Regions from separate parts of the Marinomonas algae genome, predicted to be linked through region 3. Evidence: predicted binding sites of a transcription regulator. Region 3 holds the regulator's gene; each other region holds the start of a gene.
What was found. Region 3 encodes sigma-54, which starts transcription at its own class of promoters, with help from an activator protein. Its sites were predicted from a motif close to TGGCACNNNNNTTGCTNT; they were not measured.

Region 1: the regulator sigma-54 is predicted to act here: its motif matches at 1,358-1,375, upstream of ACMUMQ_RS00380 (nitrate reductase).
Region 2: the regulator sigma-54 is predicted to act here: its motif matches at 3,171-3,188, upstream of flgF (flagellar basal-body rod protein FlgF).
Region 4: the regulator sigma-54 is predicted to act here: its motif matches at 3,148-3,165, upstream of ACMUMQ_RS11525 (amino acid ABC transporter substrate-binding protein).

The regions. Positions count from the first base shown of each region.
Region 1 is NZ_JBLIXK010000001.1:82,818-91,018, reverse strand. It holds gene nirB (nitrite reductase large subunit NirB) at 1-894, shown strand, start outside; gene nirD (nitrite reductase small subunit NirD) at 899-1,234, shown strand; gene ACMUMQ_RS00380 (nitrate reductase) at 1,522-4,197, shown strand; gene ACMUMQ_RS00375 (glycosyl transferase family protein) at 4,194-5,192, shown strand; gene mobA (molybdenum cofactor guanylyltransferase) at 5,203-5,778, shown strand; gene ACMUMQ_RS00365 (DUF3108 domain-containing protein) at 5,807-6,481, opposite strand; gene purN (phosphoribosylglycinamide formyltransferase) at 6,537-7,190, opposite strand; gene purM (phosphoribosylformylglycinamidine cyclo-ligase) at 7,187-8,201, opposite strand, start outside.
Region 2 is NZ_JBLIXK010000001.1:662,376-670,576, reverse strand. It holds gene flgB (flagellar basal body rod protein FlgB) at 1-215, shown strand, start outside; gene flgC (flagellar basal body rod protein FlgC) at 221-670, shown strand; gene ACMUMQ_RS03140 (flagellar hook assembly protein FlgD) at 681-1,388, shown strand; gene ACMUMQ_RS03135 (flagellar hook protein FlgE) at 1,402-3,099, shown strand; gene flgF (flagellar basal-body rod protein FlgF) at 3,229-3,972, shown strand; gene flgG (flagellar basal-body rod protein FlgG) at 4,035-4,820, shown strand; gene ACMUMQ_RS03120 (flagellar basal body L-ring protein FlgH) at 4,834-5,682, shown strand; gene ACMUMQ_RS03115 (flagellar basal body P-ring protein FlgI) at 5,738-6,826, shown strand; gene flgJ (flagellar assembly peptidoglycan hydrolase FlgJ) at 6,835-7,821, shown strand; gene flgK (flagellar hook-associated protein FlgK) at 7,931-8,201, shown strand, end outside.
Region 3 is NZ_JBLIXK010000006.1:172,636-180,836, reverse strand. It holds gene ACMUMQ_RS10635 (YhdP family protein) at 1-1,680, shown strand, start outside; gene yjgA (ribosome biogenesis factor YjgA) at 1,776-2,309, opposite strand; gene mgtE (magnesium transporter) at 2,316-3,671, opposite strand; gene ACMUMQ_RS10620 (HPr family phosphocarrier protein) at 3,680-3,949, opposite strand; gene ptsN (PTS IIA-like nitrogen regulatory protein PtsN) at 3,959-4,408, opposite strand; gene ACMUMQ_RS10610 (RNA polymerase factor sigma-54) at 4,426-5,898, opposite strand; gene lptB (LPS export ABC transporter ATP-binding protein) at 5,974-6,699, opposite strand; gene lptA (lipopolysaccharide transport periplasmic protein LptA) at 6,700-7,209, opposite strand; gene lptC (LPS export ABC transporter periplasmic protein LptC) at 7,193-7,771, opposite strand; gene ACMUMQ_RS10590 (calcium/sodium antiporter) at 7,771-8,201, opposite strand, start outside.
Region 4 is NZ_JBLIXK010000008.1:30,513-38,713, reverse strand. It holds gene recG (ATP-dependent DNA helicase RecG) at 1-1,384, shown strand, start outside; gene ACMUMQ_RS11535 (ComEA family DNA-binding protein) at 1,536-2,210, shown strand; gene lrp (leucine-responsive transcriptional regulator Lrp) at 2,245-2,721, opposite strand; gene ACMUMQ_RS11525 (amino acid ABC transporter substrate-binding protein) at 3,251-4,273, shown strand; gene ACMUMQ_RS11520 (amino acid ABC transporter permease) at 4,392-5,567, shown strand; gene ACMUMQ_RS11515 (amino acid ABC transporter permease) at 5,578-6,678, shown strand; gene ACMUMQ_RS11510 (amino acid ABC transporter ATP-binding protein) at 6,701-7,480, shown strand; gene ACMUMQ_RS11505 (HDOD domain-containing protein) at 7,576-8,201, shown strand, end outside.

The DNA.
Region 1 (8,201 bases), on a different contig from region 3:
CAAGACACCAATGACCGCTTCCTAGGTAACATGCAGAAAGACGGTACTTACTCTATTGTTCCTCGTATTCCAGGCGGTGAAATCACACCAGAAAAATTGATTGTGCTTGGTGAAGTAGCAAAAGAATATAAGTTGTACACCAAGATTACAGGCGGTCAGCGTATTGATTTATTCGGTGCGACTTTACCTCAATTGCCAGAAATCTGGGGTAAGTTAGTCGCTGCGGGGTTTGAGACGGGTCAAGCCTATGGTAAGTCATTACGAACTGTTAAGTCTTGTGTTGGTAGTACTTGGTGTCGTTATGGTGTGAATGACAGTATGACCATGGCGGTTGATTTAGAGAACCGTTACAAAGGTTTGCGCTCTCCTCATAAGATTAAATTTGCTGTGTCTGGTTGTACTCGTGAATGTGCAGAAGCGCAAAGTAAAGACATTGGTGTTATTGCAACAGAAGGCGGTTGGAACCTTTATGTCTGTGGTAATGGTGGTATGAAGCCTCGTCACGGTGACTTATTTGCTACTGATTTAGATGACGAAACACTCATTAAATACATTGACCGCGTACTAATGTTCTACACAAAAACTGCGGATCGGCTACAGCGAACTTCCGTTTGGATGGATGGCCTTGAAGGCGGTCTAGAGTATCTGAAAGAAGTGGTTATAGAAGATAAATTAGGTATGTGTGACGAGCTGGATGCGGCGATGAATTATGTTGTTGATACCTTCCAGTGTGAGTGGAAAACAACATTAGAAGATCCAGAAGCACTAAAAACATTCCGTCAGTTTGTTAACTATGATGGCGTGGATGACAATGTTGTTTTCGTTGAAGAGCGTGATCAAATTCGCCCGGCGACAGAAAAAGAAAAGTTAGAATTGATTGCGAAGGTGGGTTAATAAGATGGCATCACAGTGGAAATTAGTTTGTAAGCAAGGTGATCTTATTAGAGGTGCTGGAGTAGCGGCTATGGTCGATGGTCAGCAAGTGGCACTTTTTTATATTCCTGAGTCTGATGATAAGGTGTTTGCTATCGGTAATTGGGATCCATTCGGCAAGGCGAACGTTTTGTCTCGCGGTTTGGTTGCTCACCTCCAAGGCAATTGGACGGTTGCTAGCCCTTTGTATAAACAACACTTTGTGTTGTCTTCTGGAGAATGTCTGGAAGACGACGCGGTTCGAATTCCTTACTGGAAAGCAAAACTAGAAGGAGATGAGGTGTACATTTCTGAGCCTTAGCTTGCATATTTTGCATTGTTTTGGTGCGATATTTTTGAAGCCTTATGGTGTTAGTAAAAGGTAACTTGTCCATTTATAGGGAATTGATAACGAATACATGGATTTAATGACTTTTATCAAAATTGGCTTGGTTATTGCTTTATACAAAGTAACTGATGCACCGTAAGTCGACGAAGGTTTACACATAAAGCAATCAGATATTACAAAAGGCAACGAGGCCCAACCGCTTTTCTAGGAAAGCGGTTGGGCCTTTTTTTGTTTTTGGATAATGGGTTTGAGGAATGATCATGACAGCACGAATTGAGAAAACGACTTGTCCATATTGTGGCGTAGGGTGCGGGGTGAATTTTACTGTACCAAATTCCGCAACTGACCCTGTTGAGCCTGTGTCTGGAGATCGTGATCATCCTGCTAACTTTGGTCGTCTGTGCGTGAAAGGCAGTAGTCTTGCGCAAACCATTCAATCTGACGATAGATTATTGACTCCTATGGTGAACGGTGAGTCTGTTGCTTGGCAAACAGCGGTTGAGACTGTCAGTGAAAAAATTGCTCAAGTGGTGAAGGATCATGGCCCTGATGCTTTTGGCTTTTACCTTTCTGGGCAGATTTTGACAGAAGATTATTATGTGGCGAATAAGTTAGCCAAAGGTTTCATTGGAACGGCTAATGTCGATACCAACTCTCGATTGTGTATGGCGTCAGCGGTTGTTGGCTATAAGCGTGCTTTTGGCTCTGATACTGTTCCCTGTAATTATGAAGACTTAGAGTTATGTGATTTGTTAATCATGGTGGGCTCTAATGCGGCTTGGACGCATCCAATTTTATTCCAGCGTATTGCAGAAGCTAAAAAGCAACGCCCTAACATGAAAGTGGTGGTGATTGATCCAAGAGAGACGGCCACTTGTGATATTGCAGATTTGCACTTGGGAATTAAGCCTGGCAGCGATGCGGCGATCTTCTCTTATTTGTTACAGCACTCTGTTCAGGCGAATGTGCTTGATCAAGGTTTTATTTCTCGTCATACCAATGGTTTTAAAGAGGCTCTAAATCAGGCGAATGAGTCAACACCGACTTTGGCTTCAGCGGCGGAATTCTCTGGAGTAAGTGAAAAAGATTTAAGTTTATTGGCAAGCTGGTGGACAGAAACGGCAAAAACGGTGACTTTTTATTCTCAAGGTGTGAATCAGTCTTCATCGGGTGTCGATAAATGTAATGCGATAATTAATTGTCATTTAGCAACTGGGCGAATTGGAAAGGAAGGTGCTGGACCGTTTTCGATTACAGGTCAACCGAATGCGATGGGCGGACGAGAAGTGGGCGGATTAGCGAATCAGTTAGCTGCACACATGGACTTCGCTACACCAGGTGCTCAGTCCTTGGTTCAGCGTTTTTGGCAAGCACCAAATATGGCGACAGAAAACGGTTTAAAAGCAGTCGACTTATTTCAAGCCATGGAAGAAGGTAAGGTAAAAGTGGTTTGGATTATGTCCACTAATCCTATGGTAAGTCTGCCTGATACGGCTCAGGTGAGAAGAGCATTAGAAAAGTGTGAGTTGGTTATTGTCAGTGATTGCAAAGCGCATACCGATACCACTGCGATGGCAGATGTCTTATTTCCGGCAACAGGTTGGAGTGAGAAAAATGGCACAGTGACAAATTCAGAAAGAAGAATTTCACGCCAACGTGGTCTTTTGCCAGCGCCAGGTGAAGCCAAACATGATTGGTGGGCGATTTGTGAAGTGGCGAAAAGCTTGGGATATCAGTCAGCGTTTTCTTATCGCAATGTTCATGAAATCTTTGTTGAGCACGCGGCGTTATCGGCTTTTGAAAATAATGGCAAACGCGATTTTGATATTGGTCACTTTAGTCAAATGACAAAAGAAGAATACGATGCTTTAGTTCCTGTGCAATGGCCTGTGCCAAAAGGGCGACCAGAAGGAACGGCTCGTATGTTTGAAGATGGTCGATTCTTTACGCCAGATAATCGAGCTAAATTTGTTCCTATTGTGCCACAATTACCTGTTAATCAGTTTTCTCAGGAATGGCCATTCACGCTTAATACGGGGCGTGTTCGTGACCAATGGCACACTATGACACGAACAGGCGATGCGGCTTTATTAACCAAACACACTGACCAGCCTTATGTAGAAATTCATCCTAGAGACGCAAGAGTGCTTGGTATTGAAGACAAAACGCTTGTGCGCCTTACTTCTTCGCATGGGGAAGCTTTGTTGAAGGCAAAAGTAAGCCGAGGCGTGGCTCCGGGGAATGTTTTTGCGCCAATCCATTGGACGCAACAATTTTCCAATGCATCTGTTGTGTCAAACCTTATTCCTCAAGTAGTTGATCCTCTGTCAGGGCAGCCGGAGTCGAAACATGCGCAAGTTAAACTTGAAGCTGTAAAAGATATTTCTTATGGTGTGGTTGTATCTTCAGAGCCGCTTGAAGAACTGGATTTCACTTATTGGTGTTATGTGCCATCTGAGCATGGCTATCATTACGAAGTGGTGTGGCCAATTGGCGAAAATGTGTCTTCGATTCAGGCTTTGTTAAATCAGAATGGTGCGTCAACAGGCGAGTGGCTGGAATATACTAACCCTGTTACAGAGCAAATTAGGCTGGCGTATATTCAGGATAAAAAGCTTTCTCTTGTTGCGTATTTGCATCCGACACCTGAATCCATTTCGTGTGATTGGTTAGAATCAAAATTAGCAGAGCAAGAACCTTTGTCTGAGTTGGATCGTATGGCGATATTAGTCGGATTGCCAGCGAATGTTGAAGATAAAGGCGCTATAATATGTACTTGTTTTCAAGTCGGTAAAAAGCAAATAGAACAAGCAATTACTGATGGTGTTTGTTCAGTCGAAGAGCTCGGTTCATTATTAAAATGCGGAACAAATTGTGGCTCCTGTATTCCTGAACTCAAACACTTTATCCCTACCATAACGGAGCTTTCTGCATGAGTAATGCGTTTACACAGTATGTGAAAATTTTAGGGCGCGGTAAAAAAGGCTCTCGTAGCTTGACTACTGAAGAGGCAGATCATGCAATGTCTCTTATTTTAAATGGCAAAGTTGAACCAGAGCAGCTAGGTGCTTTTTGGATGCTGATTCGTATACGTGAAGAAACAGTGGAAGAAACGGTTGGGTTTACTGAGGCCACACGTCAGTTTTTATCAGAAAAAGATCCGTTAGAATTTCACGTAGATCTTGATTGGCCTGCATATGCTGGTAAGCGTAATGAGTTACCTTGGTTTTTGCTTGCTGCGCTTGCTTTGGCAAATTATGGAAAGAAGGTAGTGATGCATGGTCATGCATTTGAAGGTGAAGAAAGAATATTTGTAAATGAAGCCATTAAGCGTTTAGGCTTGTCTATCTCCCATACTCGTCAGGAAGTAAAGGAGAAGGTTGATGAAACTGGTTTTGCGTATATCTCTCTTGAAAGTATCGATTTTACCTTAAGTGACATGATGGACTTGAAATACACATTGGGGTTGCGATCGCCAGTTAATACAGTGGTGCGCATGATGAATCCATTTCAAGCTGATCATAGTGTACATGGTGTCTTCCATCGTGGTTATGATGTGTTGCATATTTCAGCTTGTGAGCAATTAAATGATCCCTCTGTCTTGGTATTTCGAGGTGGTAATGGTGAAGCCGAGGTGAACCCAGAAAGGGAAGTAACCTTATGGAAATGGCAGAAAGGGGTTGCTAGTTGGACGAGTTGGTCTAAGGCTGAGAAGGAACATAAGCGTCTTAAGCATAATTTAGATCTAACTCGTCTGACGGATCACTGGAGTGGGTTGCAGGTGGATCAGTTTGGAGAGCAAGCAGTTCGTCAAACACTTGCTTCTGTTGCTGGACTTATGTTCGGAATTGCCTCTCACGAAGAGTGTTTAAGCTTAGCCGATGATATCTGGTCTAAACGCGACAAAAGTTGGGTTTCTAAACTAATTTAAACGAGCTTTTATGGCACTTACATCTCTATCTAGCGCCGTATTGGCCGGTGGAAAAGGCATTCGAATGGGAGGTCAAGATAAAGGACTTCTGCTTTTTCAGAATGAACCTATGATCATGCCGATTGCTCGTGCATTAAAGTCCATTTCTGGCTCTGTCTTTGTGAATGCCAATCGGCATGTAGAAGAATATTTAGCATTAGGTTTCGAGGTTGTTTCGGATCATCAAGCTTATTCCGAGAAAGGGCCTCTTTCTGGTTTATTGGCTTGTTTGATGCGTGCCGACTCTTCTCACTTACTTGTCTCACCGTGTGATACACCTTGTATTACGGAGCGCGCTTTTATGGCGCTTATAGAGGCAAGTCGCATATCTCCAGATAAGATTCATTATTTAGCAGGAGAGTCTGGTAATCAGCCATTGCATGCAATTTTGCCTGTTCAATCTGCCCTAGATAAATTAAAAGGCTTTTTTGATGAGGCAGAGAAGTACAATGTGATGGCTTTTTATGAGATGTTTGGCTGTAAGAGTGTATTTTGGGATAAAGAGAACGACTTTTTGAATGTAAACACACAAGATTCTTTACTCTAAATCTGGTGATATTTTATTGGTGAAAGCGTTATTTAACAGATTCTATGTTTAGGCGATAAGACTCACCATCTTCCTTGTGTTCTAGCTTAACAAGTAAGTAGTCAAATTTTGGAGCAAACCAAAATGAAGTTTGTTTACCTTTCGCTAAGTTGTCCGTTCGAATAACTTTAATTGTCGATACTTTGCCAAGTTTGGTGTCTATGGTTTCTAAGCTACTGCGCTCGAAGATCCAGTTTTTAATACGGCCGCCATCGGCTACTTGGTAATCAAACTCGCTTTTGCCTATCTTCAGATCTTGTCGGATTTGCAGTTGTATGGAAAGTTTGTCTAAGGTATCTGGGTTGATTGCAAGATTCCAAGGTTTACCTTTTATGTCGTTTCGAACCAGCATTTTTTCCCAATCAAACGTCAGCGTTGCTGTTCGCTTTTTACCAAGTGCGACACTTTTGTATTGATATTTTGTTGGGATTATTTGGTGGTTTTCGACGTAAAAATTGGAAACTTCATTCAGTGAGGCAAACATATTGTCGGCTGAAAACACAAACTGCCAAAGGTTATTGGATTTTTTTGATAAGGTTTGTGTCCCTTCTACTTTGAGGCTGATGCCTTTTTTCCAAATGGTGCTGTAGGTAGCAGAATAAGGTAAAAGAAAGGCATCGTTGGCTGCCTCAGAAGAGAAGATAGTGGTAGAAAGAACACTCATAAAAAGGCCAATTATATAGATTGAAATTTTACGAGTGATCATTCTTTCTCCCTGTTTATATCAATTCTTGATGATAACGAATACCGCATTCTGGAATGACCTTGCCATCTAAAATAGCTTGGCCGTTATCATAGCTTAGCCTGTTCTCACTGAACCATTTTACCGCTAGTGGGTAGATGATGTGTTCTAGTGAATGAACCTTGGTTGCCAGAGTGTCTGCTGTTTCGTCGTTTTCTATTTTGGTACTAGCTTGGAGTATTACCGCGCCAGCATCAAGCTCTGAGCTAACAAAATGCACAGAAACTCCATGTTCTGCTTCTTTTGCGTCAATGGCTCTTTGGTGCGTATTCAATCCTTTATATTTAGGCAACAATGATGGATGAATGTTTAACATTCTACCTTCAAAATGTTTCGTAAAAGTTTCAGTGAGAATACGCATGAATCCAGCGAGTACAACAAGCTTTGGTTGATACTGATCGATGATTTTTTGTAATTCTGCATCGAATTCTTCGCGGCTATCAAAAGACTTATGGCTCAGGGCGTGAGTGGCAATGCCTGCTGATTTAGCGCGCTCTAATCCATAAGCATCTGCTTTGTTACTGATAACAGCACAGATATTGATATTTAATTTACCTTGCAAGCTTTGATCAATCAAAGCTTGCAAGTTGCTGCCGCTGCCAGAAATCAAGACAACGATAGGGTAGCTCATGCTTCAGTCTCTAGATCAGAGATAAGCACGTCCTTTCCATTATCACGTGGGCAAATTTCACCAATGATCCAAGCTTCTTCACCTTCTGCTTTTAAGATAGAAAGTGCTTGTTCTGCTTTATCTGCATCAATAGCGAGAACCATGCCGACGCCACAGTTTAGTACGCGATACATTTCTTCTTGCTCAACATTACCTTGCTCTTGCAACCAATCAAATACAGCAGGGCGTTTCCAGCTAGTTGCATCGATTTTAGCTGCAGCGTCTTCTGGAAGTACGCGAGGAATGTTTTCTAATAAGCCGCCACCTGTGATGTGGGCTAGAGCATTAACAGAAATGCTTTCCATAAGTTTCAGGATAGATTTCACATAGATGCGAGTTGGTGCCATCAAGGCATCTTTTAATACTACGCCATCAATGGTTTGTGTTAGATCAGCGTTGTTCACTTCTAAAATTTTACGGATAAGAGAGTAACCGTTGGAATGGGGGCCAGATGAACCTAGCGCGATTAATGTGTCGCCAGACTTTACTTTGCTGCCATCGATGATGCTGTCTTCTTCAACAACGCCAACACAGAACCCTGCTAAATCGTAATCGCCATCATGATACATGCCTGGCATTTCAGCTGTTTCGCCGCCAACTAATGCACAGCCAGCTTGTAAACAACCTTCACCTATGCCTGTAACAACATTTGCAGCAACATCAATGTCTAGTTTGCCTGTTGCATAGTAATCAAGGAAAAGTAATGGCTCTGCGCCCGCAACCACAAGATCGTTAACACACATGGCAACCAAGTCGATACCAATAGTATCGTGTTGATTTAAATCCATCGCTAGACGAAGCTTGGTGCCTACGCCGTCTGTGCCAGAAACAAGAATTGGATTTTTATATTTTGTTGGAAGACGTGTTAAAGCGCCAAAACCGCCTAAACCGCCCATAACTTCAGGTCGACGAGTTTTTTTGCTTACGCCTTTGATGCGTTCAACAAGTTGGTTACCTGCGTTGATATCTACG
Region 2 (8,201 bases), on a different contig from region 3:
GTACAAATTCTAAGCATATTTCAGGAGAAGGTTTTTCGTCAGGTTCGGATGCGCTTTTGTATCGAAACGCTAATCAACCTTCTTTGGATGGAAATAATGTCGATATGCAAAGAGAGCAAGCAGAATATGCACAAAACTCCTTGCAGTTCGATACAAGCTTTATGTTTTTGGATAGAAAAATTAGTGGCATGAAAAAAGCGCTTACTGGGAACTAATAACGATGTCTTTAAGTAATATTTTTACAATTTCTGGATCGGCAATGAGTGCTCAAACAGTACGTTTGAACACAGTGGCCAGCAACATGGCAAACGTAGACAGTGTTGCTAGTTCAGCAGATCAGACCTACCGCGCTCGTAAACCTGTATTTTCGCAGATGATGAATGACAGTATGCGTGAATTTGGTTGGAGCAATGCCAGCATGGATGACAGTGGTGCTGGTGTGGGTGTAAAAGTAGATGGCATTGTTGAATCAGATGCGCCGTTGCAGCCTAGATATGAACCAGATCATCCAATGGCAAATGAAGAAGGGTATGTGTTCTATCCGAACGTGAATCCAATAGAAGAGATGGCAGATATGATGTCAGCTTCTCGATCTTTTCAAACGAATGTGGAAATTATGAACTCGGCAAAAAGTATGATGCAGAAAATGCTCACACTTGGACAGTCGTAGGAGCTAACAGATGGCAAATATATCTGACACTAAAGGCCTAGGTAATCTGATCTCTCAATATGGGACAGATTCGGCTAAAGCGAAAGCTGGTATTGAAAAGCCCGCGGCCTCGACAGAAGAAACAGGCGCCTTAGCGGATCAAAATGTGTTTCTGAAGCTCTATATTGAGCAGCTTAAAGGGCAGGATCCAACTTCGCCTCAAGATGCGAATGATATGGTGGCTCAGATGTCACAGTTTAGTTCTTTGGAGCGTTTAACTGGCATATCAGATCAGCTTGAAACTATGGCAACGTCTTTGACTTCTAACCAAGCACTTAGTGCTTCCACTTTAGTGGGGCGATCTATTTTGATGGAAGGAAGTACGGCAAAAATCTCTGAAGGCTCTGATGATGTTCAGCTGAAGACAACGATTCCAGAAGACTCTAAAACGGCCACACTGAAAATATACGATGAAAATAATGTTCTTGTTCGTACGTCTACGCTGAACTCAGGTGACTACAAATGGGACAAGTTAGATGATGAAGGAAATATTTTGCCGCCTGGTGAATATCGCTTCGCAGCATCATCAACAAATGATAAAGGCGAAATCTCAGCCATGACAACACGTCTACCGACACGTATCCAAGGCGTTACGATTAATGGCGAAGATGGAACCGTTTTGAATGTGGAAAACCACGGCAAAGTCAAACTCACAAACGAATTAGAAATTTTAGGGTAATTGGGAGAGTATTATGGGATTCAATACTGCACTATCTGGCATTAAAGCTTCTGCCGATTATTTAAGTGTGACAGGTAATAACATTGCCAATGCCGACACAACGGGTTTCAAAAAATCTCGTATAGAGTTTGATGACCTTTACAATACAAGTGTTTTGGGTGCTGGTAGTGGTAACAGTATTGGTTCTGGTGTGAGCGTGAGTAATGTCTCTCAAGAGTTTTCATCGGGTAACTTGTCTTATACTGATAATAATCTCGATATTGCTGTGGATGGTGCTGGCTTTTTTGTATTGGATGCTGGTGTTGCTCAATCTTATACCCGAGCAGGTAACTTTAAATTAGATGAAAATGGTTTCTTGGTAACGAACGATGGCAGTCATGTGCAGGGCTACAACGCTGTTGACGGGATCATTGGTGGTAACTTGGAAGATATGAAGATACCAAACGATCGTATTCCTCCAGAGCCAACGACAGAAATGTCTTTAAAAGTTAACTTGAACTCTAAAAATGAAGATGTCCCTCCGTACATAAAAGCTGAGTTTGATCCGCTTGACCCTGATACTTACAACTTCACTCAAACTCAAGGTGTTGTTGATGCCAATGGCAGAACAAACATAGTGACTTATTACTATTCTAAGAGTGAGTTGCCAAACACTTACAAGGTTCACGCCACAGTGAACGGTGCGATGTTGGATGATACTGGCGCTGCGTTTATGGGTGAAACCTTTGCGACTTTTAATTCGGCTCAAGGTGGCACGGATTACAATGGTGATGGAAATAATGAATCACCATTTGAGCTTCTATATATCGGAGGCGCAGAGCCAACCTCTGCCGATATTGAAGCGGGAACCAAAACACCTTTGGCGGTAGCAGGTACATTGGGTGGCGTCGCGATTGCTTCTACATTAGCGCCTGAAGAAGTTCGAGATTCAAGTTCTGTAGGTCGTGAAGTATTTGATCCGCTTAAGCCTGAAACTTACAACTACAGTAATACACGAACTGTCTATGATGCTTTGGGTGAATCTCACACAATAGGTTACTACTTTATCAAACACGGTGAAGAGAATACTTACGAGTTGCGCGTGACAATGGACGGCGAAGAGACTTTTGAAGACCCTATAACGGGCGAAGATACTCGCTTCTTAGAAAGCAATACTTCTGTGTCTTTTGATGCGGCAGGTAACTTGCTTGGTGCTTATCGAGGTTTGCCTCCATTTGAAGTTGCTGAACCTATTGCATTAGAAGTGCTTGGGTTGGATCCAACAAACCGAGGTCGTATCACACCGTTGGATCTAAATGGTTCTACGCAGTATGCATTGGAAAATACAGATACGTTTGATCAAGATGGTTTTTCTGCTGGTGAGCTGCAAGGTATTTCTTTTGATGGCGACGGCTTCTTAGTGGCGAACTACACAAATCAACAAACGGCAACTCTTGGCCAGCTTGCCCTGGCAACCTTTGATAGTACTGACGGTCTTATGCCTAATGGCCATACGTCTTGGTTGGCCAGTAAGAGTTCTGGTCCTGCTGATATCGGTCGTCCAAATAGCGGCACATTAGGAAAAATTCAAGGTGGAGCGTTAGAAGAGTCTAACGTTGACTTAACGTCTGAATTGGTTGCATTGATTGAGGCACAGCGTAATTATCAAGCAAACAGTAAAACATTAGAAACAGAAAATACTGTCACACAGACGATAATAAACCTTCGTTAATTTTCTGGAGAGAGAAGATTTAGGCCGAAGCAACTATGTTGTTTCGGCTTTTTTTTGTTTATTTTTTAAGTTGGTACGATTCTTGATATGTATTAATTAAATGAAACAAATTCTTCTAGGAGAACGGCAGTGGATAAGGCCTTATATTTAGCAATGAGTGGTGGTGTGCAAACCATGAATGCTCAAACGATACACGCTAACAATCTGGCAAATGTCAGTACAACAGGTTTTCGTTCTGACTTTGAACAAGCCCGCTCTATGCAGGTTTACGGGGATTATCACCCAAGCCGTGTGTACGCTATGACAGAAAACCCAGCGACACGTTATACCCAAGGCGACATGATTCAAACTGGCCGAGATATGGATGTGGCTGTTGCCGGAGAAGGCTTTATTGCGGTTTATGATGAGCGTGGTCAAGAGGCTTACACTCGTGCTGGGGACTTGCAAATTAATGCCGCAGGGCAGCTTGTGACAGGACGAGGTTTGCCAGTTGCCGGTGTCGATGGGCCTATATTTTTACCACCTTTGGATAGTATCAATATCACATCAGATGGGTCGATTTCTATTGTTCCCCAAGGTGGCGCAGGCAATGAAGTGGCGGTATTGAATCAAATTAAATTAGTGAACCCAGATATTCAGAATTTACGGAAAGAAGAAGATGGTCTGATTCACTCTCGTGATGGCCAAGCGTTTGAATTGGATCCGAATGTGAAATTGGTATCTGGTTTTGTGGAAGGTAGTAATGTGAATGCGGTGGAAGAAATGACGCACATTATGAACCTTTCGAGACGATTTGAAATGAATGTCAAAATGATGGACGCCATTCGAGAGAATGCCAATTCATCAGCTCGAATATTACAACGTACTTCTTAAGTTTCATTGATAGGCAGTATCAATAAATAATTGTTATCAGAGATAGAATAACAGAGGCTATTATGAATTCAGCATTATGGGTAAGTAAGACTGGTTTAAGCGGAATGGATAAGCAGTTGAACGTGGTGGCCAACAACTTGGCTAACGTTTCGACAACGGCTTTCAAAAAAGACCGTGCCGTATTTGAAGATCTTATGTATAAAACAGTACGAGCGCCTGGTGGCTTGAGTGCTCAGAATGCTGAATTACCTTCAGGTTTGCAATTGGGTACAGGTGTTAAGGTTGGAGCGACGCAGAAAGACTTTTCTAACGGCGATTACAACATGACAGATAGACAACTTGATGTTGCTATCCAAGGTAAAGGTTTCTTACAGGTTCTGATGCCAGATGGAACAATCGGCTATACGCGAGATGGCAGTCTTCAGTTGAACAGTGAAGGGCAAATAGCAACTTCTGGTGGATTAGTAGTAGAGCCAGGTATTCAAATAGACCCTAATGCCATTGAAATCATGATTGCCGAAGATGGCATCGTTTCTGTTCGAATGTCTGGTGAAGCAGATGCACAAGAAGTCGGTGCAATTAACATTGCAGGTTTTATTAACCCTACAGGGTTAAGCGCATCTGGTCAGAATATTTTCACTGAGACAAATGCGAGTGGGCCGCCATTAGTAGGTGTTCCAGGAACAGACTCTTTGGGCACTCTCGCTCAAGGTATGTTGGAAGCCTCCAATGTAAACTCTATTGAAGAGTTGGTTAATATGATTACCACCCAGCGTGCATATGAAATGAATTCGAAAGTGATTTCTGCAGCGGATGGTATGATGAGCTTTGCGATACAGCAGTTATAATAGCGTGTGGAATATGATGAAGATTAAATTTCTCCTTTTGATTTTATGCAGCTTGACCTTGTCGGGATGTTTGACATGGGACATAGATCAACAAGCGGTGGCGAATGCAGCGGCAGCTGGTGCGGCGGGTGCAGTGACTGATGCCGTGATTGATGCAGTAACGGATGAGGAGGAAGCGGAAGAGGCTGAACCAGAGGAAGACGCTCGAAAAGGATATGTTCCTGATGGGGATGACCCTTTAAACGGACCTTCGATCACTCAAAATATTCAATCTGATGACCCTTATTATACGCCTGTTTATCCAAATGGAATGAGTCCTTCACAAGCGCCAACAGGCGGTATATACCAGGTGGGAATGGGGGATGTATTTTTTGGTGATCAAAAGGCCAGTAAAGTTGGTGACATCCTAACGATCAACCTGAATGAAACGACGACTTCAACCAAAGCGAATGCCGCGACTGTGTCAAAATCATCTTCTGCAACGATTGAAAACCCAACTGTGTTAGGTGAAGAGTTGAGAGTAGATACAACCTTGCCGCAGCAAGGTACGGACTTTACTGGAAATGCCTCAGCTAACCAGAATAACAGCTTAAGTGGCACTATCTCGGTAACAGTATTTAGAGAGTACCCTAATGGTTTGTTAGCTGTGCGTGGTGAGAAATGGTTGCGCTTAAATCAAGGTGATGAATACATTCGTTTCTCTGGCATTGTTCGTAAGCAAGATATTGCACCTGATAACACAGTTGAGTCTGAACGTGTTGCGGATGCTCGTATTACCTACTCTGGTACTGGCGATGTGGCGGCTGGCAGTGAGCAAGGTTGGGTAAGTCGTTTGCTGAATTCCAGTAACATGCCTTACTAATTTGAATTTGATGATATAAATAAACGGAAGACACTTTCTTTCAATAGGTGATGTAATGAAATACGTAACGCTAATTGTCTTATATCTTTTGTCCTTTTCAGCGCAAGCGGAACGACTGAAAGACATCACCAGTGTTCAAGGTGTGCGTGAAAACCAATTATTTGGTTATGGTTTGGTGATTGGTTTAAATGGAACGGGCGATAGCACGCCTTTTACTAACCAAAGCTTTGCCAGTATGTTGTCTCGATTCGGCGTTACCTTGCCAGAGGGTGTAAGTGCAACCTCTAAAAATGTGGCGGCAGTCTCCCTAACAGCGACTTTGCCTGCTTTCTCAAAGCCGGGCCAAAAAATCGATGTCACAGTGTCTTCTATCGGTAATGCCAGCGCATTGCGTGGCGGCACCTTGCTTTTGTCAACTTTGAAAGGGGCGGACGGGGCTGTTTATGCGATCGCTCAAGGTAATCTAGTTGTTGGTGGATTAGGAGCGAATGGTGCGGATGGCTCACGAACATCTGTGAATATCCCTACTGTTGGTCGTATTCCTAATGGCGCAAGTGTTGAGCGAGTAGTTCCGAGTAGCTTTAACTCTGGCGATACCTTGACGTTCAATCTAAATCGTCCCGATTTCACAACCGCTAAACAGGTTTCAGATAAAATTAACAATTTATTGGGTGACGGTGTAGCAACCACGCTTGATGCAACATCCATTCGCGTAACAGCACCAAGAGATCCAAGTCAGCGTGTGACTTTCTTGTCTATTCTTGAAAATCTTGAAGTTGATGTAGCAGAAGAACGTGCTCGTATCGTGATTAATTCACGCACAGGTACGATCATTATTGGTCAGCATGTAAAAGTGTCGCCTGCTGCAATTACGCATGGCAGCCTAACAGTGACGATTCAAGAAGTGCCTCCGACTGTTGGTCAGGATGGAACTGTGACAGGAGGGGAAACGATTGTGTCGCCTCGTGAAGGAATTGAGATAGGTAATAACAGTGGTCATATGTTTGTTTTTGACCCAGGTGCGTCATTGAATGATATTGTAAGAGCGGTTAACCAAGTAGGTGCTGCGCCTGGTGACGTGATGGCGATCCTTGAAGGTTTAAAACAGGCTGGCGCCATTAATGCAGACTTAGTCGTTATATAGGTCGTTTTATGAGCTCTGTTCCATCGAATCAAGATTTTTTTGCTGACTTTTCGAACCTTACAGCGTTAAAGACAAAGGCTCAAAAAGACCCTGATGCTGCGTTAAAAGAAGTGGCTCAGCAGTTTGAGTCTATCTTTATTAACATGCTGCTGAAGAATATGCGTAGTACGAATGAGGCGATTGGAAGTGGCCTTTTTTCTAGTACGCAGACCAAGCAATACCAAGACATGATGGACTCCCAAATGTCACAGAGTCTTTCCTCCAGTGGAGGAATTGGTTTGTCTGAGGCGTTAATTCGTCAATATCAGACTCAACAGGGTCAAGCCAGTTCACTTGCTGCAAAAGAGCGAGGAGACACAGACTTCCTTAACCAAGTGGCAAAACAAGATTTAGTGAGAATTCAAGCGCTTGCTCAGCGAGCATCTACAGAGTTTGTTCAAGCAGTTCAAAAAGAAGCGAACAATCACGCCAGTTCAACGGTTTCTGGTGATGATGCTGTTACGCCGCCTTCTGCCTTATCTGTGGTATTTGACTCTCCAGATGAGTTTGTTGAGAGCTTATGGCCTCATGCCCAGCAAGCGGCAGAGAAACTTGGTGTTAATCCTAAGGCGATACTGGCTCAGGCAGCTCTTGAAACAGGTTGGGGGAAGTATCCCATTGCTAAAGAAGATGGCGCAGCCAGTTTTAACTTATTCGGTATTAAGGCGGATAGTCGTTGGTCAGGAGACCGGGCGGTTGTTAATACTTTAGAGTTTCGAGACGGTGTTGCTAAGCGTGAAAAAGCTGCGTTTCGGGCCTACGATTCCTTTAGTCAAAGCTTCGATGATTACGCTAATTTCCTAAGTTCCAGTGAACGGTATAAAGATGCCCTTCAGTCTGGAGACGACGCGTCAATGTTTGCCGCTTCCCTACAGAGAGGGGGTTACGCAACGGATCCTAAGTACTCTGAAAAAATAAATAGCATCCTTGAAAGCGAGTGGTTTCAAGGGTTGTAGAAATAAAAAACTCATAAAATTACTTTTGGTAAGGTTTTTGCATTAACTGTCTTAAAGCGACAAATTAAGATGTGAGTTATTTCTTGAACAACGTACTAGAGGTGAGCAAATGAGCTCAGGTTTATATTCAATTGGTTTGACTGGACTTCAGTCTAGTAATGCTCGTATTAATACGACAGGGCAGAACACAGCCAATGTGGATACTGAAGGCTATAGCCGTCAGCGAACCGATACGACCAGCTCTCCTGTTGGTGGCGTTGTTATTCATGATACTTCCCGTCTTGTTGATAATTTTGTCAGTGCTCAGATGCGATCTGATCAATCCGATTATGCTTACTATGATACTTATCATTCAATGATGACGGTGGCAGATAACCTGT
Region 3 (8,201 bases):
TCAGAGTTCCAAATTCAAGGTTTGGGAGGAGAATCACGTCTTAGCCTGACCTCTAACAACACATTTGAAGGTGAATTGGCTATCTCTGGAGATTTGTCGGGAGTAGCTAATTTGCGAAATGTACTTGAGTGGCGTGAGCTCCCAGACGCTTTAACAAATGCAGTGTCGGGAAATGCGTCTTACAACGGCACTTTATCCATTAATCAGTCACAAAGTGGGCAGCTTGATTTAGTCATAAACAGTGATTTGCTTGGAGTGAATGTTGCTCTTCCCAAGCCAGTCGGCAAGAAAAATGAAGAAGCTAAACCTCTTAACATAAAACTTAGGCAACATGAAGACGACTTGGTTGTTGACCTAAATTACAGTGCTTTGTCCAACTCACGTTTCCTCATGAATGAAGGAGAGTTTGTGGGCGGAGAGGTCATTATGAATGGCGAAGAAGGGCAGTCTTTAAGTGACACAATTCCTAAAGGGTTGGTGTTGAATGGCAACTTTGACTACTTTGATGTTCAGGAGTGGTTCTCAGTCTTCAATAAACTCTCATCGGATAGCGTGAAACAAACAGAAGTTGAAGTTCCTCAACTGCCAACATGGATTAATAAAGTAAATCTTATCATTGATGATGTTGAGGTGAATCCGTATAACACTTTGCGTAACTTTAAAGTGTCTTATGATGCTTCAAAGAGCGGTGCTTTATTGGTGAGTTCTGATGAACTGAACTTCTCGTATACAAATGAAAGCCAAACGCCAAATTTACATTTTGGCTTTTTAAGCTGGAATACTGCCCCTTCAAATGATGATGTAGCCCCGCATGAAAGTGAAAATGTAGAGGCACCAATTTCTGCATATCAGGTGCCAAACATAAATTTATCGGTGGATGAGCTGTATTTAAACGAAAAGCCATACGGTGATTGGCAGCTGGCAGTCAAAAGAAATGCGAATAAAGTGAGTGTTGAGCCTATAGCGACCAAATTAAAAAGCGGTACTTTTTCTGGGCGTTTCGTTTGGGTTGATGCTGGAGAAGATTCTACTGTTGAGTTGTCGATAGGAGCAAAGGGTAAGGATATTGGCGAATTAGCTGGGAAGTTTTCTAATGAGAGTTATCTCTCATCCAAGGCTTACCAGCTTGATGTTGACCTCAATTGGAAAGGGCATCCGTTTTACTTTGACCGGAGTTCTGTGTCGGGCGGTATTAGTTTTTCTGCCGACGACGGCAACTTTCACAAGGTTGATGAGTTACCCTCCTTTTTAAAGGCGCTTGGTATTTTCAATATTGGTGCTTTGAGCCGAAGGTTAGTGTTGGACTTCTCTGATATTTACGAACCTGGGTTAACCTATGATGATTTCAATGGAGTGTTGTCTTTAAATAAAGGGATTTTGACGACAACGAAGCCAATCAAGATTGTCGCACCTTCTGCAGAGTTGGTTGTAGAAGGGAAGGCGGACATTGTAAATGAAACATTAGATGAGAAATTGACGGCAACTTTTCCGTTAACAGGCACTTTACCTCTCGCTGGCTTATTGCTTTCCACGCCTCAAATTGCCGGTTTGCTCTTTATTACGGATAAATTGATTGGTGATCAATTGTCTAAGGTGACCAGTGTTCAATACAAAGTAGAAGGTTCGTTTAATGATCCGGTTATTACGCCCATTAAGTATCGACCTTTGGAGAAAAAGTAACTAAGTTTTACTTTTGGAGGCTCTTTGTCTCACATAAAAAAAGCTCTAGCTATTTGCATAGTTAGAGCTTTTTTTATGACTTATTTTTTTAGGTGTTACTTAAGGCCTAAGCGTTTTTCTTCTGCTTCACGTAAAAAACGAAACAGCTTTTTACGGTTGGTTGTGTTGCTTCCTTGTGACACTTCTTTCTGAGATAGGCGAATAAGCTGTCTAAGTAGTTGTATGTCTTCCATGTTTGGATTTTCGTCTAGATATTGAGACAGAACCTCTTTACTGTTTTCACCGACTAAAGCGTCTCTTTTGGCTTCTAATTGATGAAAAAGCTTATTGTATGCGGCTGAGGTGGAGTCAAATAAAGCCACTCGTTGAGCAATCGCTTCATGATCTTCCGTACGCATGATTTTGCCTATGTACTGTAAATGTCTTCGTGATGCTTCGTGGTGTTTGATTCTTTCTGCTTCTGCAATGGCATCGCGTAATGTGTCAGACATTTCAACTTTCTTAAGTTGGTTTTTGCTTAACTTAAGTAGCTTTTTACCAAGATCTTGCAAAGCTTCCATTTCTCGCTTGATCTGGGTTTTGCTTTTAGGAATGTCGTCTTCATTTTCAAATTGATCAAAGTCTGTCATGGGAACCTATATTAAAAAGATGGTAGCAAGGCCAAGGAAGGAAAGAAATCCAACAACATCGGTTACTGTTGTAAGGATTACGCTTCCGGCAAGAGCTGGGTCTATACCGACTTTCTTCAATAAAATCGGTAAAAGTGTGCCTGTCGTTGCGGCAAATAAAAGATTAATGATGATCGCGCCCGCAATGATATAGGCAATCTTCATATTGTCAAACCAAAGTGCGGTGAGAGCGGCAATAATTGTTGCCCATAAAAGCCCATTAATAAGGCCAACAATGAGCTCTCTGTTTAACAACCAGCGAGTGTTGGTGGTGCCTATTTGGTCGAGCGCGATGCCGCGTATTACCAATGTGAGAACTTGAGAGCCTGCGATACCGCCCATACTGGCGACGATAGGCATGAGAATGGCGAGAGCAACAACTTGGTCTAGTGTATCCTGAAATAACCCAATGACATAAGAGGCAATAAACGCCGTCACCAAATTGACTCCTAGCCATACAGCGCGGCGCCTTGTTGTTTTCATAATAGGGGCGAATGTATCTTCGTCGTCATCAAGACCAGCCATGCTTAGCATTGAGTGTTCTGCTTCGTCTCGAATGACATCAACCACGTCATCGATCGTGATTCGCCCTAGAAGCTTTTTGCTTTTTCCATCAATAACAGGGGCAGAAACAAGGTCCATTTTTTCAAATAATTGCGCTACTTCGCTGGCAGGTGTTTCAGCTTCAATGACGGTGTATTCTGTTTCCATGATATCCCGAACGATATCGCTGGTGTCTGACACTAATAATTTTGTGAGAGGAAGTGTGCCTAATAAGCGGTCAGATCGGCTAACAACCAGCAGGTTGTCTGTCATATCAGGGAGAATGTCGTGTCTTCTTAGGTAGCGAAATACAATATCAATCGTTATGTTTGGACGTATTGTTATTGTGTCTGTATTCATTAAGCCACCGGCAGAATCTTCCGAGTAGCTTAAGAGAGCTTCAACACGCATTCTGTCTTGCGTTGTCATGGACGCAAGAACTTCTTTTACAACGGTTTCAGGTAGGTGTTGTAATAAATCGGCTAAGTCATCGCTTTCGAAATTTTCCGAGAGCTCTATCAGTCGCTCGGTATCCATGTTTTTCATGAATTGAGCGCCGATATCTTCACTTAGGTATTGTAGTACTTCGCCTTGGTTTTCTGAGTTAATTAGCTCCCATAAAAGCTTTCGCTCTTTAGGCGGGGAGGATTCGAGTAATCGAGCAACGTCCTGCGCAGGTAGCGCACCGTTAAGTAAATAACGGATTTGCATGGTGGCACCGGATTCAAGAGATTCGGTGACTGTCTGCAGATGATTAGTTAGAGTTGCTTTCTCTGACATATAAAGTGTTACTCATCTTCACCAAAACGATTATTGATCAGTTCTATTATGGCTTTTAGAGCGTCTTCTTCGTCATCTCCATTGGTTTTAATATGAATTTCGGTGCCTTTTCCTGCAGCGAGCATCATCATTGCCATAATGCTTTTTCCGTCGACGTTACGACCTTCTTTTTCGATGGTAATATCACAGGAGAAGCGAGAAGTTGTTTCAACAAGCTTTCCTGCTGCTCTAGCATGCAAGCCAAGTTTGTTGATGATAGTAATAGACTCTTCTTGCATGCATGTTTCCTATATTAACGAATCAAATATATTGAATAGCTCTTCGTTTGTTTGAGCGGTTCTTAGTTTATCTAAAGATTGTGGCGATTGTGCTAATTCTGCAATTTGCGCCAATGTCGACAAATGAGAGTCGCACTCGTGAGGTGGAACGATGAGGGCGAAGATCAAATCTACTGCTCTTTTGTCAATAGCATCAAAGTCAATCGGATTTTGTAATGACATTACAACGATTGCCGTATGATTAGCAGACTCCAAACGGCAATGAGGAATGGCTATACCATTTCCTATACCAGTACTACCAAGTTTTTCTCGGCCTAATAAAGCGTCATAAACCGCTTCGTTATCGCAATGCAGTTTGTTAGATGCGACTTCCGCTAAGTTCTCAAGAACGCGTTTTTTGCTGACAATCTCTTGTTTTGCAAAGACAAGTTCTGCTTTCAATAATGATTTTAATGGCATGGTAAAATAGTGTCCGTTTAGATCAATCGCTTGCGTTCATTGGATGGCGGTATGTTCATCGCCTCGCGGTATTTTGCGACAGTACGACGGGCAACTTGTATGCCTTGGTCTGCCAAAATAGTCGCTAGTTTATTATCGCTTAAAGGTTTTTTCGCTGGCTCATCTGTTACTAGCTTTTTAATCATGGCTCGTATCGCTGTAGAAGAGCATTCTCCGCCAGATGCTGTATTGACATGGCTAGAGAAGAAATATTTAAGTTCAAAAATACCTTTTGGTGTGTGTATGTATTTTTGAGTTGTCACCCTAGATATTGTTGATTCGTGCATGCCGACTTCTTCTGCTACATCGTGAAGTACCATGGGTTTCATGGCTTCTTCACCTAATTCAAAAAAGTCAATTTGACGGCTTACAATACAGCTGGCAACTTTCAGAAGGGTTTCATTTCGGCTTTGTAGACTTTTCATGAACCACTTGGCTTCTTGTAATGATGTCTTAATATAGCTCGCGTCCTCGGGTGTTGAGGCGGTGCTAGCCATAGCAGAATAAGTTTCGTTTATTTTGACTGGCGGCAAAGCGTCGTTGTTTAGCTCTACTTGCCAACTGCCATTGCGCTTTTTGACAGAAACATCTGGAATGACATAGTCCGTATCGTCTGCATCAATAACAGAGCCTGGACGAGGATTAAGTTGCTGTATTAGGCTAACAACTTCTTTGAGAGCTTCGTCTTTGAGCTTTGTTTTTCTGCTTAATTGCGCAAAGTCACGACTACCGAGAAGTGGCAAATAATTGTCAATCAAGTTGTGCGTGCTTTTGTATAAAGGATGGTTTTGAAACGCTTCTAACTGAACTAAGAGGCAGTCTCGTAGATCGGTAGAGCAAACACCAATAGGATCAAAACGCTGCAGTCTATGTTGGACGGCCATGACCTCTTCTATATCAAGCTCTTCTAGTTCGATAGAAAGAGACTCGCAGATATCGTCTGGTGTAATACTTAGGTAACCATCTGGCTGTACGCATTCAATGATTGCGTATGCAATCTCAATGTCTCTATCAGACATGTGAGTTAAATTTAATTGCCAGATTAAGTGGTCTTGTATGCTTTCTGCTGGCGCATTACGGCTTTCGAAGTCGCCGTCACCTTCATAGCTATTGTTGTCGCTGATCGCGGCAGAGCTTTGATAGGTGTCATCCCAGTTGCTGTCTATTGAGAGCTCTTCAGGAATGCTTTCTGTCCATTCTGATTCAACACGAGCTTCTTCACTTGTATTGACATCAGGTGTTTCTGGTGTGCTTTTGGATTCGATGCTGGCTGGTGCTTCTACTTGCCCTTGTTCGTCATCGTCAAGTTCAAGAAGAGGGTTTGACTCAAGAAATTCATGAATTTCTTGTTTAAGATCCAGCGTAGAAAGCTGCAACAAACGTATCGCTTGCTGTAGCTGAGGTGTCATGGTCAGCTGTTGACCGAGTTTTAACTGTAAAGACTGCTTCATGGAGCAACTCTTTTTATTTGAGTGAATTGGAACGAGTTATGCATACTACTCCCTTTCTGCAGTAATGATAAGGGGTTACAGGCGGAAGTCGTCACCTAAATAGACTTTTTTTACCTGTTCATTGTTAATAACTGTACTGGCATCACCAGAAGCAATGATATATCCGTTACCCACAATATAAGCTTTATCGCAGATGTCTAAGGTTTCTCTGACATTGTGATCTGTGATTAGAACGCCAATGCCGCTTTCTTGTAAGTGTTTAATAATAAGTTTGATATCGCCAACAGAAATAGGGTCAACACCAGCGAAGGGTTCGTCTAAGAGAACGAACTTTGGATTCATTGCTAGTGCTCGTGCAATTTCTACACGGCGTCTCTCGCCACCAGATAAGGCCATGCCTAAGTTCTTTCTGATATGGGTAATATGAAATTCTTCTAATAAATCTTCAAGCCTGGATTTTTTCTGGGCTTTTGTGAGTTCTTTGCGTGTTTCTAAAATCGCTAAAATATTGTCTTCAACAGACATTTTTCTAAAAATGGAGGCTTCTTGTGGTAAGTAGCCGATACCTTTTTGTGCTCTAGTGTGCATGGCGTTACTGGTGATGTCTTTACCATCGATAAATATGCCGCCTGCATCATTGGCAACCATTCCAACTATCATATAAAAGCATGTGGTTTTGCCTGCGCCGTTAGGGCCAAGCAAACCAACGGCTTGCCCTGACTCAACTGAGATGGAAACATCTTTTACTACTTGTCGTTTTTTGTAGCTCTTTGCTAGGTTTTTAGCTTCTAGAAGGGCCATTTAATTTGTTTCCTCAACTAATGGAGGTTGAAACGTCATTGATACTCTGCCTGTGCCTTTTTTTTCTGCACTAAAGGCTCCATCACTAATAGTGTAAAGGATGTAGTCGGCGGATATAAAGTTGTTTAGCTTGCTTAACTGTCCATTGCCTATAATTTCTAGTTTGGATTCAGTGATAGAGTAATGGATTTTATTGCCTTTGCTGGTAACAGTGTTGCCAGTTGAATCGATTTGTTGGCTAAATTTTGCGGGTTGCCCCAAGGCTTCTAAGCGACTGAATTTTTTTGTCTCTATATCAGTTACAACTTTTAAATATTGTGCCTGTATTTCAATAGAGCCTTGCTTAATGAAGACATTGCCTTTGTAAATGGCTTCTCCAGTATTTTGGTTAAAAGAGGCTTCATCAGCTTGAACTTCTATGGATTTATTTATGTCGTCTGGTAAGGCATAAGTGTATTGACTTAATAAAGTTGAAATTAGCAAAGCGCTAATATTAATCAAGTGTTTCATATGTTCCTCTTACAGATCCTGTCATGATGACTTCTTCTGAATTGATATAGGTCGTAATTTTGTCAGCGGAAGCTTCTCCTTGTGTGGAGACTAGCATCGGACTTCCTTGGCTTGTTAGTGATTGATCTTTATCTAAATAATGTATGCTGTCTGCGCTCAATTTTATGTCTTCAGATTGAAGGTATGTCTTAACGGCTTCAGCTTTGTCTGTGAGTAGAATATCATTACTTCCATCATGAATGATGCCTTTATTTGCTTTTGCGCTCCAAGTGCCTGACTCAGATTTTCGTGCAACGCTTGGAGAATCAAGGAGTGTTTTAGAGTCATCAATATAATGCAGCGTTTGCTTCGCATTGAGGGTTTCGATTAATTCTCCATTTTGATTGAACTCTTTGATGGTTACCTGAGTAATGAAGTAGTCCGGAGAGCTGCTTAAAGAATCTGTTGGTATTAGACTTCTTTGAGGAGAAGCTTCATGCCATAGAAAAGCAGCTACACCAGCAATCAATAAGATAGCGAATAATAATATTTTAGGCGTAGCTGTGCTTTCAAATTTAAACATTAGATCGAACTGCCTGAGCTAATTATAAATAGATAGACACAATAAGATCCAAGAAGCGGTAATCCAATCCAGCGTGGAATGCTGCCGGTTTTAGATTTTTTGAAAACATAAATAGCGAACGCAAGGGCGATTGTTAAAGCCAATACCCAAGGGTAATCTCGATTAGTTACGTTGGCATCAATAATGCCTGGCGCAATTAACGCAGGTAAAGGCAGTACCGTTGCCAAATTGAAAATATTGGAACCTAAGATATTACCGATGGCGATGTCATGGTGACCTTTTCTTACACTGCTCACTGAGGCGGCTAACTCTGGCAAGCTGGTGCCAATAGCGACGATAGATAGTCCAATGATGAGCTCACTGACGCCAAGTGCCGTTGCTATGTTAATTGCTCCCCACACCAAGAGTTTAGAACTGCCAATTAAAACAG
Region 4 (8,201 bases), on a different contig from region 3:
TCAACTCTCGCTCATAGGCAAACGTATCAAGGCAAAGCAAGACGTTTCAATCAAGGTGCCAAATGCAGGTGAACTAAGCCAAGCTCTTTTGAATCAACTGCCTTTTTCACCAACCAATGCCCAACAACGCGTTTTTCACGAAATACTGGCGGACTTAAATACTGGTCACCCAATGTTACGTTTGGTTCAAGGTGACGTAGGTTCGGGCAAAACTTTAGTAGCAGCCTTAGCTGCCGCCTCCGTCGTGCAAGCCGGTTATCAAGTTGCCATTATGGCGCCAACCGAAATCCTCGCAGAACAGCATTACATAAACTTCTCCCAATGGTTTGAGCCTTTAGGTTTAAAAGTGGCATGGATGATTGGCAAACTAAAAGGAAAGGCGCGGGAAAAAGAGCTGGCAGATATTGCCTCTGGCGAAGCACAAATTGTTGTTGGAACCCATGCTCTCTTTCAAGACACTGTTGAGTTTGATCGTTTAGCCTTAGCAATTATTGATGAACAACATCGTTTTGGTGTTCATCAACGAATGGCATTGCGAGAAAAAGGCATGAAGCACGGATTTCAACCTCATCAGTTAATCATGACAGCAACGCCCATTCCTCGCACATTGGCCATGTCTGCTTATGCAGATTTGGATTGCTCAATCATCGATGAATTGCCACCAGGACGAACACCTGTCAATACGATTGTGGTGTCAGACCAACGCCGACAAGAAGTCATCGATCGAGTGAAAAGTGGCTGCGAGCAAGGCAAGCAGGCTTATTGGGTCTGTACTTTGATCGAAGAGTCGGAAGCGCTGCAATGCCAAGCGGCCGAGGACACAGCGCTATTACTGCAAGAGCAATTACAAGGCTTGTCCATTGGTTTGGTGCACGGAAGGCTAAAAGCACAAGAAAAGGCCGATATTATGGCCAAGTTCAAAGCAGGTGAGATTCAGCTTTTAGTGGCAACCACTGTCATTGAAGTGGGTGTTGATGTTCCAAATTCAAGCTTAATGGTCATAGAAAACCCTGAGCGTCTGGGTTTAGCGCAACTTCATCAATTACGAGGGCGTGTGGGTCGAGGTCAAGCTGCCAGCCATTGTGTTCTGCTCTATAAATCACCGTTAGGACAGCAAGGGAAAGAGCGCCTTTCTACTATGCGAGAAACCAGTGATGGATTCAAAATTGCTGAGAAAGACCTTGAATTACGTGGGCCAGGAGAGCTTCTAGGCACAAGACAAACGGGTTTGTGGGAGTTCAAAGTAGCGGATTTGCAAAGAGACAAAAGTCTATTGGATGATGTGCAACGCGCCGCTTCGATTCTATATTCTCAGTACCCTGAAAGCATTTCCCCACTTCTGTCTAGATGGCTACCCAATCATGACCAGTATTTAAACGTCTAACACTCACTCTGAAATAGACCTTTCCCCATCGCTAGCCTTGTCGCTATTGGCTTTATATTTGCTTAGATATGTTCAAGATATCCCCATAAAATCTATCGAACTGGGTAGTTTCTTACATTCTGTTCAAGCCAATTCATCTCAAGGAGCTGGTATGTCTTTTTTAGAACAAGCAAATCAAGGTGCAGAATTATCAATACAAGGATGCGGTTACAAAATAGAAAACGACCGAGTGATGATTTCTGCAGACTTTATTGGAAGCAATAGAGATGAACTGAACATGAGCGGCACAATTCAAATCGCCTTTAGTGCCCAGAACCAACAAAACAGAGAACCTCAAAGCGTACTTCTAGCTTCCACAACGATAGGAGAATTAAGAGGGCAACACTTCCTGAGCGACTGCTATTACGACCTGCTCTTTCAACATCCTCCCACGGGAACTTGGCAACTCTCATTACAATTAAGGGAATGGGATGGTTTAGAGTACACACTGATTGATGAAGTGTTTTTCGACTTCCTCTATCAGACACAAGCCATGTCTGATGCAGCAGATGCCTACAGCAGTGAGCATGAAACTAACACAATAGAACCTCAAATAACCTCGCCAAGAGAATCCATTACCCACTCCAAGTTTGTAGATTCAGGCGACGGACATTGCCTTATCAATAAAATAAAAAAAGCAGAATTAAGAGCGGTAAAAGGGATTCCCAAAAAAGCACTAGAGAGGATTATTACAGAGCGCCCTTTTCAATCTGAAAGAGCGATTATTAACGTCAAAGGAATGGGGCCAAAAATGCTGAAAAAACTACTAGAACAGCTCTCAAGCTAAAAGGTTTAAGGAAACGCAAAGCACGCAGGCAGGATTATGGGATATTTACAACCGTCGTGCTTTTCACTTCTTCCATTGCGACATAAGTTCGAGACTCGCGAACGTGAGGCAGAGTCAGCAATGTTTCACCTAAAAGTAAACGGTAGGAGTCCATATTTGAAACGCGTGCTTTTAAAAGATATTCAAAGTCGCCCGCGATCAAGTGACATTCTAAAATCTCTGGAATTTCAGCAACCGCTGTTTTAAATTCATTAAAGCCCTCAGGAGAGGTTGTTTTCAGTCTAATTTCAACAAAGACCAACAAACCAGCATCCACCTTTTTCGGATTTACCAAAGCACAATAACCCGTAATGTAACCTGTTCGCTCTAAACGACGAACACGTTCCAAACAAGGAGTGGCACTCAACCCAACGCGGCTCGCTAGTTCTACATTCGATAAACGGCCATTTATCTGTAATTCACGAAGTATTTTTTTGTCTAAGCGATCGAGTGGTTTTACTGAGTTATCCATTTGACACGGATCTCCTTACGTAGCTTCAATTAATGCCTAAGTCTATCATGCAGATTGCAAATTATGGAAAGAGCTTTATTCAATATATTTAGTAAGGGTATAGCAACAAATCCAAAAACAAGCACCAGAATTAAGCAAAAAGTCGCCCCTGCTACAAAATGGAACATTTTAAAAAAAATCTCGCACCACTTGTGAACAATAATTAAGCGATTAGCCTAATCCCCCGAAAACTAACGCTTTACAGAAAAAATAAATATCAAAGACATAAGAATTACATTCAGAAATACGCAAAAAAAGTGCAGATTACGTGTAGCTTATAATTTTTTCTGCTTGACTATGGCGAAAAAGAGTAATTCTATAGATGCATGTAGTGTCCTTTGTAGAGGAATCATCTACATATATCTGACAATAAGAAGAATAGAATGTTGGCACTAAGTTTGCTTAATAAACACTACAGATAATATAAATCTGACGTTAAGTTCAGCAATATAACAACATATGTAAAAAAATGCCCGGGAGGCTTAATATAATGAAATCGAATGTTAGTAAAATACTATCTACTGCAGCTGTTGCAGCGACTCTAAGCACAGCAGCGACTGCAGCTACACTAGATGACGTTAAATCTAAAGGCTTTATCCAATGTGGTGTTAGCCAAGGTGTTCCAGGCTTCTCCAACGCAGATTCTGAAGGTAACTGGACTGGTATCGATGTTGACGCTTGTCGTGCAGCAGCTGCAGCCATTTTTGGTGATGCTCAAAAAGTAAAATTCACTCCTCTATCTGCTAAAGAGCGTTTTACAGCTCTACAATCTGGTGAGATCGACGTTCTAGCTCGTAACACGACTTGGACTTACACTCGTGATTCATCTCTAGGTTTGGACTTCACAGCTGTTAACTTCTATGACGGTCAAGGTTTCATGGCTCGTAAAGATCTAGGCGTTGAGTCTGCTTTGGATCTTGATGGTGCAACAGTGTGTACTGAGCAAGGTACTACAACTGAATTGAACATGGCTGACTTCTTCCGTAAGCACAAATTGTCTTACGTTCCAGTTGTTGTTCAAAAAGCAGACGAAGCACTAGCTGCTTACGCTTCTGGCCGTTGTGATGTATTCACTACAGATAAATCAGGTCTTGCTGCTCACCGTTCTAAGCTTGCAGATCCAAGCGCTCACATGATTCTTCCAGAAACTATTTCTAAAGAGCCTCTAGGCCCTGTTGTTCGTCACGGCGACAACCAGTGGAAAGATATCGTAACTTGGGCAATGTTCGTTCAGGTTAACGCTGAAGAAATGGGTATCACTTCTGAAAACGTTTCTAAAATCAAAAGTGAAACAAATGATCCAGGTATCAAGCGTCTTCTAGGTTCTGAAGGTGATATGGGTGCTCAACTTGGTCTTCCTGCAGACTGGGCTTACAACGTTATTTCACAAGTAGGTAACTACGGTGAAGTATTCGAACGTAACGTTGGTCCATCTACTCCAGTTGGTCTTCCACGTGGTATTAACAACCTATGGACTGAAGGCGGTGTAATGTACGCGCCACCAGTACGTTAATTATTAATACCTAGAGCAACCTGCTTCGGGTATTTATTCAGCGGCGATCTTTCATCGCCGCTGAATTTCTCCCCCCTTTCTTACACATCTGACGAGCATTCCATTTGCCTGAACTAAGATGAGCGATAAAACAACTTCAAGTAACAAAAGCCTTTTGCATGATGCAGGCACCCGTGCCTTGATCTTTCAAATAGTGCTTCTAGCCGTGGTCGTTTTCGTAGGTTATTACCTATTCAGTAACTTACAAGCCAACCTAGCTAATCAAGGTATTTCCACTGGTTTTACATTTCTAAATCAGCCAGCCGGATTTCCCATTCTTATTCATTTGATTGAGTACACAGAAGCAAACTCTTATGGTCGTGCGTTTGTTGTTGCTTTAATCAACACTGTTGTTATTTCCCTAATGGGGATTGTGTTAGCAACTGTCATTGGTGTCATCATGGGTGTTGCCCGACTGTCGAAAAACTGGCTAGTCGCACGTTTAGCAACTGTCTATGTTGAAACCTTGCGTAATATTCCATTACTACTGCAAATGTTCTTTTGGTACTTTGCGGTACTAGCGGCGCTACCTGCACCTCGTAATAGTTATGAGTTTGCAGACTTCCTATTAAATAAGCGCGGTATTTACTCTCCTAACCCTATTTTTCAAGATGGCTTCGGTCTTGTAATCGCTGGCTTTATTTTGTCTATTGTTGCTTCTATCGCTGTGATTATCTGGGCTAAGAAGCGTCAAACTAAAACGGGCGTTTGGTTTCCAGCCTACTGGACTTCTTTAGGATTGATTATCGGGATTACCTTTTTGTCCCTTGCTGTTGCAGGCTTTCCAATAGAGTTCGATTTACCACAAAAAAGTCGCTTCAATATCACGGGAGGTATGGTTCTACCTCCTGAGTTTGTCGCTGTTCTTGTAGCTCTATCCACCTACACAGGCTCTTTCATTGCTGAAATCGTCCGTGCAGGTATTTTGTCTGTTAACTGGGGACAAACAGAAGCAGCAAGATCTTTAGGCTTAAAAGACAATTTGACTCAGCGTTTAATTGTATTGCCTCAAGCATTGCGCGTTATCATCCCACCATTAACTAGCCAATATTTAAACTTAGCGAAAAACTCTTCGTTAGGTGCTGCTATTGCCTACCCTGAGCTGGTTGCTGTTGTTATGGGTACGACACTAAACCAAACAGGTCAAGCGATAGAAACCATTGGTCTTTGTATGCTTGTTTATGGTTCATTGAGCTTATCTATCTCCATGTTCATGAACTGGTATAACAAAAAAATGTCATTAGTAGAGCGCTAGGAGGCTAATCATGGCTATTATATTTAAACCATCACCAAGCCTCCCACCACCAGTTAATTCGGTCGGTGCAGTGGCATGGGTTCGTCAAAATTTATTGTCGTCCCCTCTTAATATTTTCCTGACACTGTTTAGTGTTTATGTTCTATACCTATTGCTTCCACCAATTATTCAATGGGGCATTATCGATGCAACATGGACAGGTGAATCAAAAGCAGCTTGTACTGGCGGCGGTGCTTGTTGGGCATTTATAGGGGTTTACTTCGAACAGTTTATGTATGGGTTATACCCATCAGAAGAAACATGGCGTATTAATATTGCCTTGATTCTATTGGTGGTAATGGTTGGTGCTTTCGCCATTAAATCTGTCAATAAACTCTATTTATCCATTGGGATTATTGTTGTCTACCCTATCATTGCCTACTTCTTGTTTGCTGGTGGTGTACTTGGATTAGAAGTTGTTGAGACTTCTCTATGGGGTGGCTTATTCCTAACGACTCTTTTGGGTGTCATTGGTATTGTTGCTTCACTTCCTCTGGGTGTCTTGCTGGCTTTAGGCCGTCAATCAAACATGCCGATTGCTAAGTCTGTTTGTATTGTATTCATTGAGACTATTCGAGCGGTTCCACTGATCACCATCTTATTCATGGCATCCGTTATGATTCCATTGTTCCTACCTGATGGTATGAACTTTAATAAGCTAATGCGTGTATTGATTGGTATTACCTTATTCTCCGCCGCTTACATGGCCGAGGTAATCCGTGGTGGCTTGCAAGCTATTCCAAAAGGTCAATATGAAGCCGCTGATGCGATGGGATTATCTTACTGGCAGTCAATGGTTTTGGTTATCTTGCCACAAGCATTGAAGCTCGTTATCCCTGGTATCGTGAACACTTTTATTGGTTTGTTTAAAGATACAACCTTGGTTTATATCGTTGGTATGTTTGACTTACTTGGTAGGATTCAAGCAGCAACACATGACTCAAGCTGGTTAGGTACAACAATAGAAGGTTATGCCTTTGCTGGATTCATTTACTGGGCGGCCTGTTTTGGTATGTCTCGCTACAGTATGAGAATCGAGCGTAAGTTAGAAACTGGGCACAAGCGAAATTAGTTAAGAATTTGAGGTCTATATAATGTCAAATACAAATATGGCTCGTGCTCAGCTTGCGCAGGGCGAAGAAGCAATCATCGAATTTAACGATGTAAACAAATGGTACGGTGATTTCCACGTATTAAAGAACATCAATTTCAGCATTAAAAAGGGTGAGCGTATCGTTGTATGTGGCCCTTCTGGTTCCGGTAAATCAACTATGACGCGTTGTATTAACCGTCTAGAAGAGCACCAAAAAGGAACCATTCTGGTTGATGGCGTTGAAATGAACGATAACCTGAAGAACATCGAAGCGATCCGCAAAGATGTTGGTATGGTTTTCCAGCACTTCAACCTGTTTCCACACCTAACCATTTTGGAAAACCTAACTTTGGCGCCAATTTGGGTACGTAAAACACCAAAGAAAGAAGCTGAAGAAATGGCAATGCATTACTTGGAGCGTGTAAAAATCGCTAACCAAGCATTGAAATACCCAGGTCAGCTTTCTGGTGGTCAGCAGCAACGTGTGGCGATTGCCCGTGGTTTGTGTATGCAACCTCGTATCATGTTGTTTGATGAGCCAACGTCTGCACTTGACCCTGAAATGATCAAGGAAGTATTGGACGTTATGATCCAATTGGCAGAAGAAGGTATGACAATGGTATGTGTGACCCATGAAATGGGCTTCGCAAAAACCGTTGCCGACCGAGTTGTATTTATGGATGCAGGCGAAATCGTTGAAGCCAATGAGCCAAATGAGTTTTTCAACAATCCTCAGCATGATCGTACTCAAAACTTCCTAAGCCAAATCCTAAATCATTAATTCGAAACTCGAAACTTCGTTTTAAAATCTGGTATATTGGCAAAAGCCCCGACGAGGGGCTTTTTTATGTCTGATAGTTTTAATCGAGAACCTTTATGGAAGCCTTACCAGACCACCAACAAAGTCAGAGAATACGAGTGGTGCATTTAGCAGATCACTCTGGTCGTTTGCAGGTTCTTTTCCCTGAAAGCAACATGCTCGATATAGCTGCTGTATCACGCATTACAAAACGCCGTTTAGAGCCCGTTGCCCACTTTCATCCATCGGGCGATGCTCTTATAAAACCCAACAGCGTAATGACGATTATAGAAAGCAGCATATTGGAAAATGACCAAGCTTTTCTTATCCGTACCAAAGCCGGCGGACAATACCGAGAAATCACAGGAAGCCAATTAAAAGAGCTGTTTTCAGGCCCACTTAACCGCTTTGAAAGCATTTCTATTCACACTTCTGCGATCAACAAACCAACCGAGAATCACGAAAATGATGAAGAACAGATTCTTCAAGCGCTTGGTAAATTTCAATCAATACGACTCAAGCAACGTTTGGAAGAAACATTAGAGATTCCGCCTTTGCCCGCTTCTTCCCATCGAATTATCAAACTGTCATCAGATAAGTCCGCAGGAACAGACGAACTATGCGAAGTCATTGCATTAGACCCAAGTTTATCTGCACAGGTCGTTAGCTGGGCGTCTTCTCCTTACTATGGAGCGCCGGGGTC